Regions from separate parts of the Serratia ficaria genome, predicted to be linked through region 4. Evidence: riboswitches for the same ligand, from Rfam matches in the RefSeq annotation. Region 4 holds a riboswitch; each other region holds the start of a gene.
The links. Region 4 has a riboswitch for thiamine pyrophosphate ahead of tenA (thiaminase II). Riboswitches for the same ligand answer to the same signal wherever they lie in the genome.
Positions count from the first base shown of each region.

Region 1 (4,182 bases), 2.5 Mb from region 4:
GCCCGGCTCGGCGCTGCGGCGTTCGGAGACCCACCTGGCCCGCCAGATTTTCAGCGGCCTGACGCGGATAAACGAGGAAAACGGGGAACTGGAGTCCGATCTTTCCCATCATTGGCAGGCGCTGACGCCGCTGCACTGGCGTTTTTATCTGCGGCCGGCAATTCATTTCCACCACGGCCGCGAGCTGGAAATGGAAGACGTCATCGGCACCATCAACCGCCTGACGCCACAGCCGCTGTTCTCGCATATCGACCGCGTGACCTCACCGACGCCCTACGTGATCGACGTGCATCTGCGCAGCCCCGATCACTGGCTGCCGTGGCTGTTGGGCAGCGTGCATGCGATGATCCTGCCGCGCGAATGGCCGAGCCTGCCGGATTTTGCCCGCCACCCCATCGGCACCGGGCCTTACAGCGTGGTGCGCAACCACCGCAGCCAGATGAAAATCCACGCCTTCGACGACTACTTTGGCTACCGGGCGCTGATCGATGAGGTGAATATCTGGGTGCTGCCGGAGGTGACCGAAGAGCTGGTGCACTCCGGCGTGCAGCTGCAGGGCGACGATACCGGCAAAAACGAGCTGGAAAGCCGGCTGGAGGAGGGCTGCTACTTTCTGCTGTTCGACCAGCGCTCCCCGCTGGCGGCCGATCCGGCCATCCGCAGCTGGCTGTGCGAACTGATCAATCCGATTGCGCTGCTGGCCAACGCCGGTCCGGTCTACCAGCGCTACTGGTCGCCGGCCTATGGCCTGCTGCCGCGCTGGCACCACAACCGCGCGCTGGCGCAGCAGCCCAAGCCGGCGGGCCTGACCGAGCTGACCATGACCCATTTCAACGAGCACTCGGAGTTCCACGCCATCCGCCAGGCGATCGAGCCGCTGCTGGCGCTGCACGGCATCAAACTGATCGTGCAGAGCGTCGACTACGAGGTCTGGCATAAAGGCGATGCGCAGAGCGATCTGTGGCTCGGCAGCGCCAATTTTTACCTGCCGCTGGAGTTTTCGCTGTTCGCCACCCTGTATGAGCTGCCGCTGATGCAGCACTGCATGAGCGAGGATTTAGCCCAGGACGCCGCGCTGTGGCGCGCCAACCGCCTGCCGCTGGCGGAATTCTGCCAACGGTTGGTCAGCCGCCACCATCTGCATCCGCTGTTCCACCACTGGCTGCAGCTGCACGGCCAGCGCAGCATGCGCGGGGTACGGATGAACACCCTCGGCTGGTTCGACTTCAAATCCGCCTGGTTTGCGCCGCCGGAGGCATAAGCGCCTTTCGTCGGCGTCGGTTAGTCTTTACAATAGCGCCGTCTCAACGGGGTGCGGAAAATGAGCTGGCGCGACCGGCCGCTTTTCCGCTGAGAGCACACCCGTCGAACCTGATCCGGTCAATACCGGCGGAGGGATTTGAGCCCAGCGATCCGGCGTAACCGCCCCCGCCCCCTCAGATGCCTTGCCCCTTATTTCTCAGGAGTGCAACGTGGTCAAAAAATACCTGCCCTGCTTACTGCTGCTGTGCGCCGCGCCGGTTCTCGCCAAGCCGACGCTGACGGTCTATACCTACGATTCCTTCGCCGCCGACTGGGGCCCCGGCCCGGCGGTGAAAAAGGCCTTCGAGGCCGAATGCGGCTGCGCGTTGAAATTCGTCGCGCTGGAAGACGGCGTATCGCTGCTGAACCGCCTGCGCATGGAGGGCAAGAACAGCGCCGCCGACGTGGTGCTGGGCCTGGACAACAACCTGTTGCAGGCCGCCCGGCAAACCGGCCTGTTCGCGCCGAGCGGCGTCGATGTCGGCAAGCTGGCCGTACCGGGCGGCTGGCAGGATAAAACCTTCGTGCCTTACGACTACGGCTACTTCGCCTTCGTCTACAACAAGGACAAGCTGAAGAACCCGCCGAAAAGCCTGCAGGAACTGGTCAACAGCGATCAAGACTGGAAGGTGATCTATGAAGATCCGCGCACCAGTACGCCGGGTCTTGGCCTGCTGCTGTGGATGCAGAAGGTCTATGGCGACAAGGCGCCGGCGGCCTGGCAGCAGCTGGCGAAGAAAACCGTCACCGTCACCAAGGGCTGGAGCGAAGCCTACGGCCTGTTCCTGAAAGGCGAAGGCGACCTGGTGCTCAGCTACACCACCTCCCCGGCCTACCACCTGATTGAAGAGAAAAAAGACGGCTACGCCGCCGCCAACTTCAGCGAAGGCCATTATCTGCAGGTCGAGGTGGCGGGCAAGCTGAAGGCCAGCAAGCAGCCGGCGCTGGCGGAGCGTTTCCTGCAGTTTATGGTGACGCCGGCGTTCCAGAACAGCATTCCCACCGGCAACTGGATGTACCCGGCGATCAAAACCGCGCTGCCGGCCGGCTTTGAACAGATGATCGTTCCGCAGACCGCGCTGCAGTACAGCGCCGAAGAGGTGGCCAAGCAACGCGGCAGTTGGATCCGGGCATGGCAAACCGCCGTCAGCCAGTGATCCCCCGCTGGCTGTGGCCGGGGCTGCTGGCCGCCGCGTTGATGCTGACGCTGGCCGCGCTGGCGATGGGCTCGCTGTGGCGCCATGCGCCGGACAGCGACTGGCGCGCCCTGTGGCAGGACAGCTATCTGTGGCATGTGGTGCGCTTCACCTTCTGGCAGGCGCTGCTGTCGGCCTTGATCTCGGTGTTGCCGGCCATCCTGTTGGCGCGCGCGCTGTTCCGGCGCCGCTTCCCCGGCAGGCGGCTGCTGCTCAGGCTGTGCGCCATGACGCTGGTGCTGCCGGTGCTGGTGGCGGTATTCGGCCTGCTCAGCGTCTATGGCCGCCAGGGCTGGCTGGCGACGCTATGCGGCTGGCTGGGCCTCGATTACGGCTTCTCGCCCTACGGCCTGCAGGGCATTCTGCTGGCGCACATGTTCTTTAACCTGCCGCTGGCCAGCCGGTTGCTGCTGCAGGCGCTGGAAAACATCCCAGTCGAGCAGCGCCAGCTGGCGGCGCAGCTGGGCATGAACGGCTGGCAGCAGTTCCGCTTCGTCGAATGGCCGGCGCTGCGCCGCCAGATCCTGCCGAGCGGCGCGCTGATCTTCATGCTGTGCTTCGCCAGCTTCGCCACCGTGCTGTCGCTGGGCGGCGGGCCGCAGGCCACCACCATCGAGCTGGCCATCTACCAAGCGCTGAGCTACGACTACGATCTCAGCCGGGCCGCGCTGCTGGCGCTGATCCAACTGACATGCTGCCTGGGGTTGGTGTTGCTCAGCCAGCGGCTGAGCCAGGCGCTGCCGGTGGGCCATACCCATGCGCAGATCTGGCGCAACCCCGAAGACAGCCTGTGGCGGCGCGTCAGCGACGTGGTGCTGATCGCCGCCGCCCTGCTGCTGTTGCTGCCGCCGCTGCTGGCGGTCATGGTCGACGGCGTCAATCAGGCGATGCTCAGCGTGCTGCAACAGCAGCTGCTGTGGCAAGCGCTGTTCACTTCGCTGCGCATCGCGATCGGCGCCGGGCTGCTGTGCGTGGCGCTGACCATGATGCTGCTGTGGAGCAGCCGTGAGTTGAAGCTGCGGCAACGGCTGCGCGCGGGGCAACGGCTTGAGCTGAGCGGCATGGTGATCCTGGCGATGCCGGGCATCGTGCTGGCCACCGGCTTCTTCCTGCTGCTGAACGACACCGTCGGGCTGCCGCAGTCGCCCTATGCGCTGGTGATCCTCACCAATGCGCTGATGGCGGTGCCCTATGCGCTGAAGGTGCTGGAAAACCCGATGCGCGACCTGGCCGAACGCTATAATCCGCTGTGCCTGTCGCTGGACATACGCGGCTGGCGGCGGCTGCGCCTGATCGAACTGAAAGCGCTGCGCCGCCCGCTGTCGCAGGCGCTGGCCTTCGCCTGCGTACTGTCGATCGGCGATTTCGGCGTAGTCGCCTTGTTTGGCAACGAACATTTCCGTACCCTGCCGTTCTACCTGTATCAGCAGATTGGCGCCTACCGCAGCAACGATGGCGCGGTGACCGCGCTGTTGCTGCTGGGACTGTGCTTCCTGTTGTTTACCCTGATCGAACGCTTACCGGGCCGCGCTGCCCAATAGGTTTCAAGCTAAATGACAGGCAACCCACACCGCGGCGACTCGAAAGATGAAGAACCTATGCTGACGCTTGAAAAACTGACTTATCTGTATGAACACCTGCCGATGCGCTTTGATCTGCGCATCCAGCCGGGCGAGCGCGTCGC
Region 1 is NZ_LT906479.1:817,822-822,003, reverse strand. Features, by position in the region: gene sgrR (HTH-type transcriptional regulator SgrR) at 1-1,261, shown strand, start outside; TPP riboswitch at 1,299-1,416, shown strand; gene thiB (thiamine ABC transporter substrate binding subunit) at 1,473-2,459, shown strand; gene thiP (thiamine/thiamine pyrophosphate ABC transporter permease ThiP) at 2,435-4,039, shown strand; gene thiQ (thiamine ABC transporter ATP-binding protein ThiQ) at 4,097-4,182, shown strand, end outside.
Region 1: linked by a shared signal. The riboswitch ahead of thiB (thiamine ABC transporter substrate binding subunit) and the one ahead of tenA (thiaminase II) in region 4 are both predicted to bind thiamine pyrophosphate.

Region 2 (4,182 bases), 560 kb from region 4:
GCCTGGCCTGCCCCTTCATCATATTCTGCCAGCTGGTTTGATAACCCGGCTGCTGGATCACGTCCGAGGTGGTGACGATCTGCTGGGCGAAGCCGCCCGCGCTGAAGCTGAGTAACGCGCCGAAAACGGCGCTGCGGAGTGCACGTTGTCCTGTCATGGCCCTTCTCCCTTGTTGAGTCCGATCACGCCCGGCGGCGGCCGGGCCTGGATCCAGTCAGACCACAACGACGGCGAAAAGTTGGATCACCACCAGGCGTGGAAATGATGCACCGGCCCGATGCCGTGCCCCACTTCCAGCGTATCCGCCTGCTGCAGCGCCTTTTGCAGATAGTCCTTGGCGGCGGCGACGGTCGCCGCCCAGTCATCGTGACGCGGGCGCAGCGCGGCCAACGCCGCCGACAGCGTGCAGCCGGTACCGTGCGTATGGCGAGTGGCGACGCGCGGCGCGGTAAAGCGTTGCTCCTGCCCGGCGGCAAACAGCCAGTCCGGGCTTTCGCTTTCGCTCAGGTGGCCGCCCTTCATCAGCACCGCCTGGCAGCCCATCGCCAGCAGCGCCCGCCCCTGCTCGCGCATCTGCCGCTCGTTTTCCGCCGGGGCGCACTCCAGCAACGCCGCCGCTTCAGGCAGGTTCGGCGTGATGATCGACACCAACGGCAGCAGCTCGCGACGGATCGAGTCCACCGCCTCCGGCGCCAGCAGCGGATCGCCGCTTTTCGCCAGCATCACGGTATCCAGCACCACAAACGCCGGCCGATAATGGCGCAGCCGCTCGGCCACCGCCTGCACGATCGCCGCGTTGGCCAACATGCCAATTTTGGCGCTGTCGATGCGCAGGTCGCTGAACACCGAATCCAGCTGGGCGGCAACGAACGCCGGTTCAATCTGGTAAACCGACTGCACGCCGCGGGTATTTTGCGCCACCAGCGCGGTGATCGCCGAGGCGCCGTACGCGCCCAGCGCCGAGAAGGTTTTCAGATCGGCCTGAATGCCGGCGCCGCCGCTGGGATCGGTGCCGGCGATGGTCAAAGCGTTGATGCGTTTCATTGCAGCTCCTCCGCGCGCAGGCGGTACAGCGCGTCGAGAAACGCCGGGGTAAAGCTGCCCGGCCCGGCGGCAGCGGCGGCAGCCAGGCCGCCGCAGTGCGCCATCACCCGGCAGGCGGTGGCGACGTTATCCAGCCGCTCGCCCGGCAGGCAGCAAAAGGCGGCAACCACCGCCGACAGCGCGCAGCCGGTACCCACCACCCGCGTCATCAGCGCATCGCCGCCGGCGACCGCCCACTCGCGCCGGCCGTCGGTAACGTAATCCACCGCGCCGGTCACCGCCACTATTGCGCCGCTGCTGCGCGCCAGCTCGCGTGCGGCGGGCAATGCGGCCAACGAATCGTCGGCGCTGTCCACCCCGCGGCCACTGGCCTGCAGGCCGCCGAGCGCCATGATCTCGGACGCGTTGCCCCTGATCGCCGCCGGTTTCTCATCCAGCAACCGTTTGGCGAACGCGGTGCGATAGGCCAGCCCGCCGACCGCCACCGGATCCAGCGCCCAGGGGGTACCCGCCCGGTTGGCGGCCGCCACCGCCGCCAGCATAGATTCGGCGCGCGGCGCATTGAGGGTGCCGATATTGATCAGCAAAGCGTCGGCCACTGCGCTGAACTGCGCCGCTTCGCTCGGCTCCACCACCATCGCCGGCGAAGCGCCGAGCGCCAGCAAGACGTTGGCCGTGAGCGATTGCACCACCTCGTTGGTCAGGCAGTGGATCAGCGGGGGTCGCTGTTTGAATTGGGTCAGACAGGCCGCGGCGCGGGCGCCGGGTAAAGCATCAGGTCGAGCGAGCATATTCCTCCCAACCGGCGTTCAAGAAGGCGGGTACCGGTTGGGCACCGAGACTTCCCTACGCTGGCATAATCCAGATCAGGTAATACGGGTAAAATCTCAGCCCTAACGGGCACCCCGAGTCAAGAACGCCATTATTGGGCTTGCCGCCGACGAGGTCAATCGCGCTATAGTAGTGGCAAAAAAAACAACCAGGAGACGCCATGCAAACAAGACCCTACCGGGAAGCCGATCGCCCGTTCCTGCGCACCCTGTACCTGGCGTCGCGCAAGGCGGCGTTTCCGTGGCGCAATACCGACGGTTACCGGCTGGAGGATTTCGATCGTGCGACGCTGGGCGAAGACATTTGGGTGGCGGAGGAGGACGGCAAGCTGCTGGGGTTCGTGTCGATTTACCGCGCCGACAACTTCATCCATAACCTGTATGTCGATCCCCTTTTGCCGCCGCGCGGCGTCGGCAGCGCCCTGCTGCAGGCGGCGGAGCGCACCTTCACCGCCACCGGCGCATTGAAATGCCTGGTGAAAAACGAAAAGGCGCTGACGTTCTATCGCAAGCACGGCTGGCGCATCATCTCGACCGGCAACGACGGCGACGAAGACTACTATCTGCTGCACTCTCCGGCCAAATAAGGGCGCCCCCGTTATGCGCGCCCGGGCATAAAACGCAGCGTCAGCCGCCAGAACAGCAGCGCGCTCAGGCTGACGCCGGCCCCCAGCCAGCACACGCCGCTCCAGCCGGCCCAGGCGTAGACGTGGGTGCTGGCGAAGGCACCCAACCCGCTGCCGACGGCGTAAAACAACATGTAACACCCCACCAGCCGGCTGTGAGACTGCGGATGGGCGCTGAAAATCATGCTCTGGTTCAGCACGTGGATCGCCTGCCCGGCCAGATCCAACAGTACGATGCCCGCCACCAGCCACGCCAGGCCGTGGTTCAACATGCCGAGCGGCAGCCAGGCCAGCGCCAACAGCAGCAGGCACACGCCGCTGGCCAGCTGCCCCAGCCCGCGGTCGGCAAGCTGCCCGGCGCGCATCGCCGCCAGCGCCCCTACCGCCCCCACCAGCCCGAACGCGCCCACCATCGAATGAGAAAAATTAAACGGCGGCCGGCTGAGCGGCAACACCAGCGCGCTCCAGAAAATGCTGAACGTGCCGAACATCAGCAGCGCCAGCATGCCGCGAATCTGCAGCGTGCGATCGCGCAGCAACAGCGTCAGCATCGAGCGCAGCAAGGCCGGATAGCCGAGCGTCGAAGGTGCCAGCTGCGGCGCGGGCAACAGGCGCGCCAGGATCGGCAACAGAACCAGCGTCACCCCGGCGGAGAAAAAGTACACCGTGCGCCAACCGCCGAGATCCGCCAGCGCGCCGGAAAGCGTGCGCGCCAGCAACAGCCCCAGCACCACGCCGCCCTGTGCGGCGCCGACCACCCGCCCGCGCTCATGCGGCGCCGCCAGCGTGGCGGCAAAGGCGATCAGCCCCTGGGTCATCGCGGTGCCCAGCAGCCCCACCAACAGCATCCCCGCCAGCAGCAGCACGCTGCCGTGCGACCAACCCACCGCCAGCAAGGCGGCAATCAACAGCAGCTGCTGGGCGGCCAACAGCCGGTGCCGATTAACCCGATCTCCCAGCGGCACCACCAGCAACAACGCCAGCGCGCAGCCGAGCTGGGTGGCGGCGATCACCATGCCCACCGCCGCCAGGCTGATGTTGAAATCCTCGGCAATGGCGTCCAGCAGCGGTTGGGCATAGTAGACGTTCGCCACGCTGAAGGCGCTGGCGCCGGCCAGCAGCAACACCAGCGAAGCAGGCAGCCGGTTTAACGCGGTACAGCCGGGCTCCAACGATTTATCGCTCATCGTTCGCTCCATTTTGGTTTCATTATTAAACCTAATGAACTTTACGCGCGGAGGTTTTATAATGCAACCAGATCTCGCTGCAGGAGTGGAAAGCCATGAAACGTAAAAGCCTGGAAGACGCGCAGTGCCCGGTGGCGCGCACGCTGGATGTGATTGGCGACTGGTGGTCGCTGCTGATTGTGCGCGACGCCTTCGACGGCGTGCGCCGCTTCAGCGAATTTCAGAAAGGGCTGGGGATGGCCAAGAACATTCTCTCTACCCGGCTGCGTACCCTGGTGGCGCACGGGGTGCTGGAGACGGTCCCGGCTTCGGATGGCAGCGCCTACCAGGAATATGCGCTGACGGCGAAAGGCCGCGCGCTGTTCCCGGTGATCGTCGGCCTGCGCCAGTGGGGGGAAGATTATCTGTTCAGTGAAGGAGAAACGCATTCAACGCTGGTGGAAACCGACGGCGGCCGGCCGATCCCGCGCATGACGCCGACCGGCAGCGGCGGGC
Region 2 is NZ_LT906479.1:3,914,350-3,918,531, forward strand. Features, by position in the region: gene CKW09_RS18475 (inhibitor of vertebrate lysozyme family protein) at 1-157, opposite strand, end outside; gene thiD (bifunctional hydroxymethylpyrimidine kinase/phosphomethylpyrimidine kinase) at 244-1,044, opposite strand; gene thiM (hydroxyethylthiazole kinase) at 1,041-1,835, opposite strand; TPP riboswitch at 1,871-1,962, opposite strand; gene CKW09_RS18490 (GNAT family N-acetyltransferase) at 2,036-2,461, shown strand; gene CKW09_RS18495 (MFS transporter) at 2,473-3,687, opposite strand; gene CKW09_RS18500 (winged helix-turn-helix transcriptional regulator) at 3,783-4,182, shown strand, end outside.
Region 2: linked by a shared signal. The riboswitch ahead of thiM (hydroxyethylthiazole kinase) and the one ahead of tenA (thiaminase II) in region 4 are both predicted to bind thiamine pyrophosphate.

Region 3 (4,182 bases), 2.2 Mb from region 4:
CCGCTGATCAGCGGTTTGCCGGCCGCCACGCAGGCGGCGTTCACCGCGTGGCGGGTCGCCATGTTGTCGCAGCAGTCCAGCACCAGATCGGCGCGGGCGACGGCATCATGCAGCGATTGCCCCTGCAGCCGTTGTTCCAGTGCGATGGGCTCCACCAGGGGATTCAGCGCCTGCAATTGCTGCCGCGCCAGTGCGGCTTTGCTTTGGGCGGTATCGGCGCTGCGATACAGGATCTGGCGCTGCAGGTTGGTGACGTGCAGCCGATCGTCGTCGGCCAGCAGCAGCGTGCCGACGCCGGCGGCGGCCAGATACAGCGAAGCCGGAGACCCCAGACCGCCCAGGCCGACAATCAGCACCGTCGCGCGTTTGAGCTTTTCCTGGCCTTCCGGGCCCACGTCTTCCAGCAGCAGCTGGCGGCTGTAGCGCAGGAACTCTTGGTCGTTAAGCATCAGCCCGCCCCTCGCCCTCGATCAGCCGCAACAGTTCGGCGGTGGCCGCGCGCCAGTCCGGCGCCTGGGTGATGGCGCTCACCACCGCCACGCTGCCGACGCCGCACGCCAACACCGCCGGTACGCGATCGATGCCGATCCCGCCGATCGCCACCGTCGGGTAGTCCGCCAACCCGGCGAGGTGGCGCTTCAGCTCCGTCAGCCCCTGCGGCGCCGAAGGCATGTCTTTGGTTTGGGTCGGGAAGATATGCCCGAGGGCGATATAAGACGGTTTTACCGCGATGGCGCGCGCCAGTTCGGCGTCGTCATGGGTGGATACGCCCAGCCGCAGCCCGGCGCGGTGGATCGCCGCCAAATCGGTGGTATCCAGATCTTCCTGGCCGAGGTGTACGCCATAGGCGCCGTGTTTGACGGCCAGCCGCCAGTAATCGTTGATGAACAGCCGCGCATCGTATTGTCTGCCCAGCGCGATGGCGGCGACGATGTCTTCCTCCACCTGTTCGTCCGGCAGATCCTTGATGCGCAATTGGATTGTCTTGACGCCGGCGCCCAGCAGGCGGGCGATCCACTCGACGCTGTCGACCACCGGGTACAATCCCAGTCGGTGCGGGGTAGCGGGGAACGGGGTGGCGATATCAGTCATTGCGCATTTCCTCTTGCAGGTTGCCGGCGCTGTGGTAGAGCTCGCTGCCGCGCGAACGGAATTCGGCCGACATCTTTTCCATGCCGTTCAGCTGCACCTCTATCGGTTTGGCGGCCTCCTGGGCGGCGGCGTAGTCGCGCACCTCCTGCGAGATTTTCATCGAGCAGAATTTCGGTCCGCACATCGAGCAGAAGTGTGCGATTTTGCCGGACTCCTGCGGCAGGGTTTCGTCGTGGTAGGCGCGCGCGGTAGCCGGATCGAGCGCCAGGTTGAACTGATCTTCCCAGCGGAACTCGAAGCGCGCCTTGGACATGGCGTTGTCGCGGATCTGCGCGCCCGGGTGGCCCTTGGCCAGATCGGCGGCGTGGGCGGCGATCTTGTAGGTGATCAATCCCTGTTTGACGTCTTCCTTGTTCGGCAGGCCGAGATGCTCCTTCGGCGTGACGTAACACAGCATGGCGCAGCCGAACCAGCCGATCATCGCCGCGCCGATGCCGGAGGTGAAGTGGTCATAACCCGGTGCGATATCGGTGGTCAGCGGGCCGAGGGTATAGAACGGCGCTTCGTGGCAGTGCTCCAGCTCTTCGGTCATATTGCGGCGGATCATCTGCATCGGCACGTGGCCGGGGCCTTCGATCATCACCTGCACGTCGTATTCCCAGGCGATCTTGGTCAGTTCGCCCAGGGTGTGCAGCTCGGCGAACTGCGCTTCGTCGTTGGCGTCCTGAATCGAGCCTGGGCGCAGGCCGTCGCCGAGCGACAGCGAAACGTCATAGGCGGCGCAGATCTCGCAGATTTCGCGGAAGTGCTGATACAGGAAGTTTTCCTGATGGTGCGACAGGCACCACTTGGCCATGATCGAGCCGCCGCGCGAGACGATGCCGGTCAGGCGCCTGGCGGTCATCGGCACATAGCGCAGCAGCACGCCGGCGTGAATGGTGAAGTAGTCCACCCCTTGTTCCGCCTGTTCCAGCAGGGTATCGCGGAACATTTCCCAGGTCAGGTTCTCCGCCACGCCGTTGACCTTCTCCAGCGCCTGGTAGATAGGCACCGTGCCGATGGGCACCGGGCTGTTGCGCAGGATCCATTCGCGGGTTTCGTGGATATAGCGGCCGGTCGACAGGTCCATCACGGTATCCGCGCCCCAGCGGGTGGACCACACCAGCTTTTCCACTTCCTCTTCGATCGAGGAGGTCACCGCCGAGTTGCCGATGTTGGCGTTGACCTTCACCAGGAAGTTGCGGCCGATGATCATCGGTTCGGATTCCGGGTGGTTGATGTTGGCGGGGATGATGGCGCGCCCGGCGGCCACTTCCTGGCGCACGAATTCCGCCGTGATGTTGTCCGGCAGGTTGGCGCCCCAGCTTTGGCCCGGATGCTGCTGGCGCAGGACCTCGCCGCGGATGCGCTGGCGCCCCATGTTTTCACGGATGGCGATAAACTCCATCTCCGGGGTGACGATGCCGGCGCGGGCGTAGTGCAACTGGGTCACGCACTTGCCCGGTTGCGCCTTGCGCGGCAGCGGCAGGCGTTCGAAGCGCAGGTGATCCAAGCCTTCATCCGCCAGGCGCTGCTGGGTGAAACCGGAACTGACGCCGCTCAGTACCGCGGTATCGCCGCGTTCTTCGATCCAGCCGGCGCGCAGCCTGGCCAGGCCGGCATGCACGTCGAGCCGCGCCTGCGGATCGCCGTAGGGGCCGGCGGTGTCGTACACCGGGATGGCTTCGTTCTGTTCGTACTGCGGGTTGTCCTTGCCGCCGCCGACCAGCGTCGGGCTGAGCTGAATTTCGCGCATCGGCACCTGCACATCGCTGCGCGAACCCTGCAGATAGATACGGCGTGAGCTGGGGAAGGCCACCCCCTGCAGGCTGTCGATAAACTGTTGGGCAGCTTCGCGTTGCTCTTTACGGGCACGAGGTTTCTTAACGTTAGACATAGCAAGTTCCTACCAGTGTGTTGGGTTGGGAAAGTTGCTTGTCTGGAGCTCGGAGGGAGTAATGATGCTGGCCGATAGGATCGGATCATCCCGAATGGGGAGAAATCCTGCCTATGGCGATAGATTACTCTTGTTCCCTTCGCGGGTATTAACCCGATCAGGTTCCGCGGATCCCGAATTAACGGTCTCAGCCTGGCCAATTTGTTGAACAAATCAGGCGCTAGGCACTCCGACAAGATGCCCTCCAGTATAGGAGGGATAATAAAAAAGACTACAAAATTCTAACGCGCCTGATCAAGCGCCTTATCCGACAGCGGCGGCTGCGAGGCTTCCGCCGCCAGCTGGATCAGCTTGTCTTCCAGGGTAAAGCGCGCCGCCAGCGTCTCGCCGATATCCGACAGCGCCTGGTGGAACTCCAGACACACGTCTTGATCGATATCCACTTCGGTATAGCGGTCGTGAAAGGCCATGACCTGCTCGGTATTGGCCCAGAGTTTGGGGTAGATGTTTACCGACAGAGACATTTTTGGGCTGGCAGCGCCTTCCACTTGTTTGATAATTCTGTCATAGATATGGAAATGCGCGGCTGAGAGATAATCCACCAGATTATGGCAAAAGTTCTCCAGCGCTTTTTCATTCAGCGGCGTATGCTTTTCTTTATTCGGTTTGAGGCCCACCAGGGTGCAGTAGGCGACCAGCAATTGCTTGCGGGCCTGAAGCCATTGATCAACTAATTCATTACTACCACCAAGGCGCTGAGTCAGGCTTTCCAAACGGTTGAGCATGTTTGACTCCGTAAGTAATAAAAAGTAACAGTAAGTTATTAAAATGTAACAAGGCCGATTTGTAGAGTGCCAGTGAAGCTGAGGTTGTGCAACAACGATATGGAACTTGCATTAACGGGTAATGAAAATGGCTGGTGGATAGTCAGCCATGAAAGCAAACTTTGGTTACCGAACGGTGAACTGCCGTTCGGTTCGGCCGCCTCTTTTTCCCTGCAGGGTAAAATGGCGCGCGCCATCGGCGAGTGGGGCGGCGCGCCGGTATGGCTGGTGCGCCATGCGATGCCGCGCGACATGGGCTCGGTGCGGCAGCTGCTCGAACTGGATCGCGGTTTGTTCCAGCTCGCCGGGCGCGGCGTGCAGCTGGCGGAT
Region 3 is NZ_LT906479.1:295,922-300,103, forward strand. Features, by position in the region: gene CKW09_RS01355 (HesA/MoeB/ThiF family protein) at 1-449, opposite strand, end outside; gene thiE (thiamine phosphate synthase) at 442-1,092, opposite strand; gene thiC (phosphomethylpyrimidine synthase ThiC) at 1,085-3,028, opposite strand; TPP riboswitch at 3,146-3,270, opposite strand; gene CKW09_RS01370 (Rsd/AlgQ family anti-sigma factor) at 3,310-3,813, opposite strand; gene nudC (NAD(+) diphosphatase) at 3,913-4,182, shown strand, end outside.
Region 3: linked by a shared signal. The riboswitch ahead of thiC (phosphomethylpyrimidine synthase ThiC) and the one ahead of tenA (thiaminase II) in region 4 are both predicted to bind thiamine pyrophosphate.

Region 4 (4,182 bases):
GCCAGGCGAGGTAATCGCGGCCATGCCACAGCGCCTGCGCCACCGCCGCGGGCGAGGGCAGCAGGAAGGCGGGAATGCTGCCCAGGGTGAGCAGCCACCACAGCAGCAGCAGCCCGGCGAACACCGTCAGGCCGCGGCGCAGGCGGCTCAGGCCGCTTTCTGTCTGCGGTTTCATTGCGCCGCCCTCACCAACTGCCGCAACAGTTCCGCCTGGCTTTTCAGCAGGTGCGGATCGTCCGGCGCACGCGGCGGTTGCCCGCCGATCGGGTGGTTATCGTCGATGCCGCTCGGCGAGTTCGCCAGCACCAGCAGGCGGTGGCTCAGGCGGCAGGCCTCCATCGGATCGTGGGTGATCAGCAGCACGGTGTTCTGCGCCAGCAGCTCGGCCGCCAGCGTCTGAATAGTGGCGCGGGTAATGGCGTCCAGCGCCGAGAACGGCTCGTCCATCAGCACGATCGGCCGGCGCTCGTACAGGGTACGCGCGATGGCGGCGCGCTGACGCATGCCGCCGGACAGCGCGGCGGGCAGGGCGCCGCCATAGCCGCTCAGCCCGACCCGCTCGAGCAGGTGGGCCGCCCATGGGCGATCGGCTTTCTCCCCGCGCAGCCGTGAGCCGAGCGTGATGTTTTCATCGATGGTCAGCCAGGGATAGAGCAGGTCTTTTTGCCCCATATAGGCGATGCGCCCGGCGATCGGCAGGCCGTCGCTGCCGCAGACGCTACCCGAGGTGGCCTGAGCCAGCCCGGCGATGATCTTCAGCAGGCTGGTTTTGCCGGCGCCGCTGGCACCGAGCAGGGCGACGAAGCTGCCGCCGTCGATCGTGAAGCTGAGCCGTTCGAAAATCACCCGATCGCCAAAGCGCAGGGTTAAATCCCGGACCTCGATGCCGGGTGGCTGGCGGGGCGTCATGAGGCGTTCAGCCCCATCTGCCAGAACGCCGACTCCAGCCGGGTGGCGGTGGTGAAAATCTGCGCCAGCTCGGCGAAGCGGCTCTCGGCGCCGCGCTGGCGGCCGACGTTTTCCAGCAGCTCGATGGCGGCCCGCACCCCGGCCAAGTAACCCGGATCGCCATAATTTTTGATCCAGGAGGCGTAGGGATTGCCCTCCATCCGGGTGGCGGGATCGTTCAGCAGCCGCAGGCCGATTTCGGCATAGCCGGCGACGCAGGGCAGCAGGGCGGCCAGCAGCTCCAGCGCATCGCCGGCGTGGCCGATGTCCAGCACGTAGCGGGTGTAGTTCATGGTTTCTGGCGCTTCGGGCTGGGCGGCGATTTCACCCTCGTCCAGCCCCCAGCCGGCGCAGTAGGCCAGGTGCAGCGGCAGTTCGGCGACGATGGCGTTGAGCGAGGCGGCGGCGGCGCGCATTTCCGGCAGGGTGCGCAGCTTGCTGACCAGCAACGCGTAGGCGCGGGCGAAGTGGATCAGGAACAGGTAGTCCTGGGTCAGATAGCGGCGGAAAGCGGGCTCGGGCAAGGTGCCGGCGGCCAGCTGTCGAATAAAGGGATGAGCGACGTAGTCCTGCCAGTGACCGCCGGCCTGTTGGCGCAGCCGTCCGTAAAGGCCGGTTTCGAACATGGTGGTATACATGGGACCTCCATAAGTGAGTGGAGATCCGGGCGCGCTGAGGTATGAACAGGCAATGAGCGAAGGCGTTATTGCCGACCCGTCCCTTCGCTGGCATGACCCAGATCAGGTTCAAAGGGTTCGGCTTGCGCCATCTCAGCCCATAACAGGACACCCCTCGGAGGTGCCTGTTATACGACATTTATTTTTTGATTACAATGCCCGGCCGCAGGGCGCGGCGGCGGCGGAAATCGGTTCGTTTAGTGCGATTGGGGGCGATTTTTCTGGCACAGGCGGCGGTATTTTTGTCACTGTAATCCCGCTACGTTGAATCTGAGGACACACCCCATGAAGAAGATCGGCTTTCTCTCTTTCGGCCATTGGGCGCCTTCCGCTCAGTCGGGCACCCGTTCGGCGGCGGATGCGCTGCTGCAGTCCATCGATCTGGCGGTGGCCGCGGAAGATTTGGGGGCGGACGGCGCCTACTTCCGCGTGCACCACTTTGCACGCCAGCTTGGCTCGCCGTTCCCGCTGCTGGCCGCCATCGGCGCCAAAACTCGCCGCATTGAGATCGGCACCGGCGTGATCGACATGCGCTATGAAAACCCGCTGTATATGGTCGAGGACGCCGGCGCCGCCGATCTGATATCCGGCGGGCGTTTGCAGCTCGGCATCAGCCGCGGCTCGCCGGAGCAGGTGATCGACGGCTGGCGCTATTTCGGCTACACGCCGGCCGAGGGCGAAACCGAGGCCGACATGGCTCGCCGCCATACCGAGGTGCTGCTCGAAGCCCTGCGCGGCGAAGGCTTTGCCGAGCCCAATCCGCAGCCGATGTTCCCCAATCCGCCGGGCCTGCTGCGCCCCGAGCCGTTTTCCGCCGGGTTGCGCGATCGCATTTGGTGGGGGGCCAGTTCCAACGCCACCGCGGTGTGGGCGGCCAAACTGGGCATGAACCTGCAAAGCTCCACGCTGAAGAACGACGAGACCGGCGAACCCTTCCATGTGCAGCAGGCCAGCCAGATCCGCGCCTACCGCGCCGCCTGGCAAGAGGCCGGCCATGTGCGCGAGCCGCGGGTGTCGGTCAGCCGCAGCATCTTTGCGCTGATGGACCAGCGGGACCGCAATTATTTCGGCGGCAGCGGCAAGGAAGGCGATCAGGTGGGCTATATCGACCAGCAAACCCGGGCGATTTTTGGCCGCAGCTATGCCGCCGAGCCGGAGCAGTTGATCGAACAGCTGGCGCAGGACGAGGCGATTGCCGAGGCCGACACGCTGCTGCTGACCGTACCGAACCAGCTGGGGGTCGACTACAACGCGCACGTTATCGAAGCGATCCTGACCCAGGTCGCGCCGGCGTTGGGCTGGCGCTGATGGCGCAACAATAACGGGAGGTAGCCATGTCACGTATTTTCATTACCGGTTCGGCGGACGGGCTGGGCCGCGCGGCGGCGGAAACCTTGCTGGCCGAGGGGCATCAGGTGATCGTTCATGCGCGTGAGCCTGGCCGGCTCCACGGCATGCGCGCTCTGCTGGATCGCGGTGCGCTGGCGGTGACCGGCGATTTGTCTGACCTGCAGCAAACCCAAGCCTTGGCCGGGCAGGTGAACCGGATCGGCCGCCCGGACGCGGTGATTCACAATGCCGGCGTCTTCAGCGGGCCGCAGGTGCTGGCGGTGAACGTCATCGCGCCTTATCTGTTGACGGCGCTGATCGCCCGGCCGGCGCGTTTGGTGTATTTGAGCAGCAGCATGCATTTCGACGGCCGCGCCGCGCTCGACGCGGTGGACTGGCGCGGAAACCAGCCGATGCCCTATTCGGACAGCAAACTGTTGGTGACGGCGCTTGCCGCGGCGGTGGCGCGCCGTTGGCCGGAGGTGATCGGTAGCGCCGTCGATCCCGGCTGGGTGCCGACCCGGATGGGCGGCGAAAACGCCCCCGGCGATTTACGCCTGGGCCACCTGACGCAGGAGTGGCTGGTCGGCAGCGAAGATGCGCAGGCCCGGGTTTCCGGCGGCTATTGGCATCACCAGCGCCGCCTGGCGCCGCACGCCGCCACGCGCGATCCGGCTTTTCAGGACGCCTTGCTGGCGAAGCTTGAACGGGTGACCGGCGTAACGCTGGCGATGCCCTGAGCGGCATTGACTTATTTTGCTCATTTTGTATTTTAAGGACATGCATACATTTCTGATTATCGTCCCCGAAGGGGGCATGCTGTTCGAATCGGCGGGCATCGCCGACATTCTGATGCAGGCCAACCGCTTGCGGCCCGCCGATGCGCCGCTGTATCAGGTCGCGGTGGCCACCACGCAGTCCCATCGGGTGGTGCACGGCTCGTCCGGCCTGAACCTCTTGGCCGACCATCGCCTGTGCGATCTTGACCCCGAACGGGAACGCGACACCATAGTGGTGACCGGCCGGGGGGCGAACGAGGAAGAAGGGGCGTTGGTCGCGGAGTGGCTGCGGCGCGCCGCGCCCAACGCTCGGCGTATCGCCTCCGTTTGCGGCGGCGCCCTGCTGCTCGCCGAGGCCGGTTTGCTCGACGGCCGCCGGGCGACCACCCACTGGCGATTGCTGGAGACCCTGCAGTCCCGCTTCCCGCAGGTGAGCGTCGAAAACGGCC
Region 4 is NZ_LT906479.1:3,351,405-3,355,586, reverse strand. Features, by position in the region: gene CKW09_RS15940 (ABC transporter permease) at 1-175, opposite strand, end outside; gene CKW09_RS15935 (ABC transporter ATP-binding protein) at 172-909, opposite strand; gene tenA (thiaminase II) at 906-1,586, opposite strand; TPP riboswitch at 1,649-1,751, opposite strand; gene CKW09_RS15925 (LLM class flavin-dependent oxidoreductase) at 1,911-2,933, shown strand; gene CKW09_RS15920 (SDR family NAD(P)-dependent oxidoreductase) at 2,960-3,694, shown strand; gene CKW09_RS15915 (GlxA family transcriptional regulator) at 3,735-4,182, shown strand, end outside.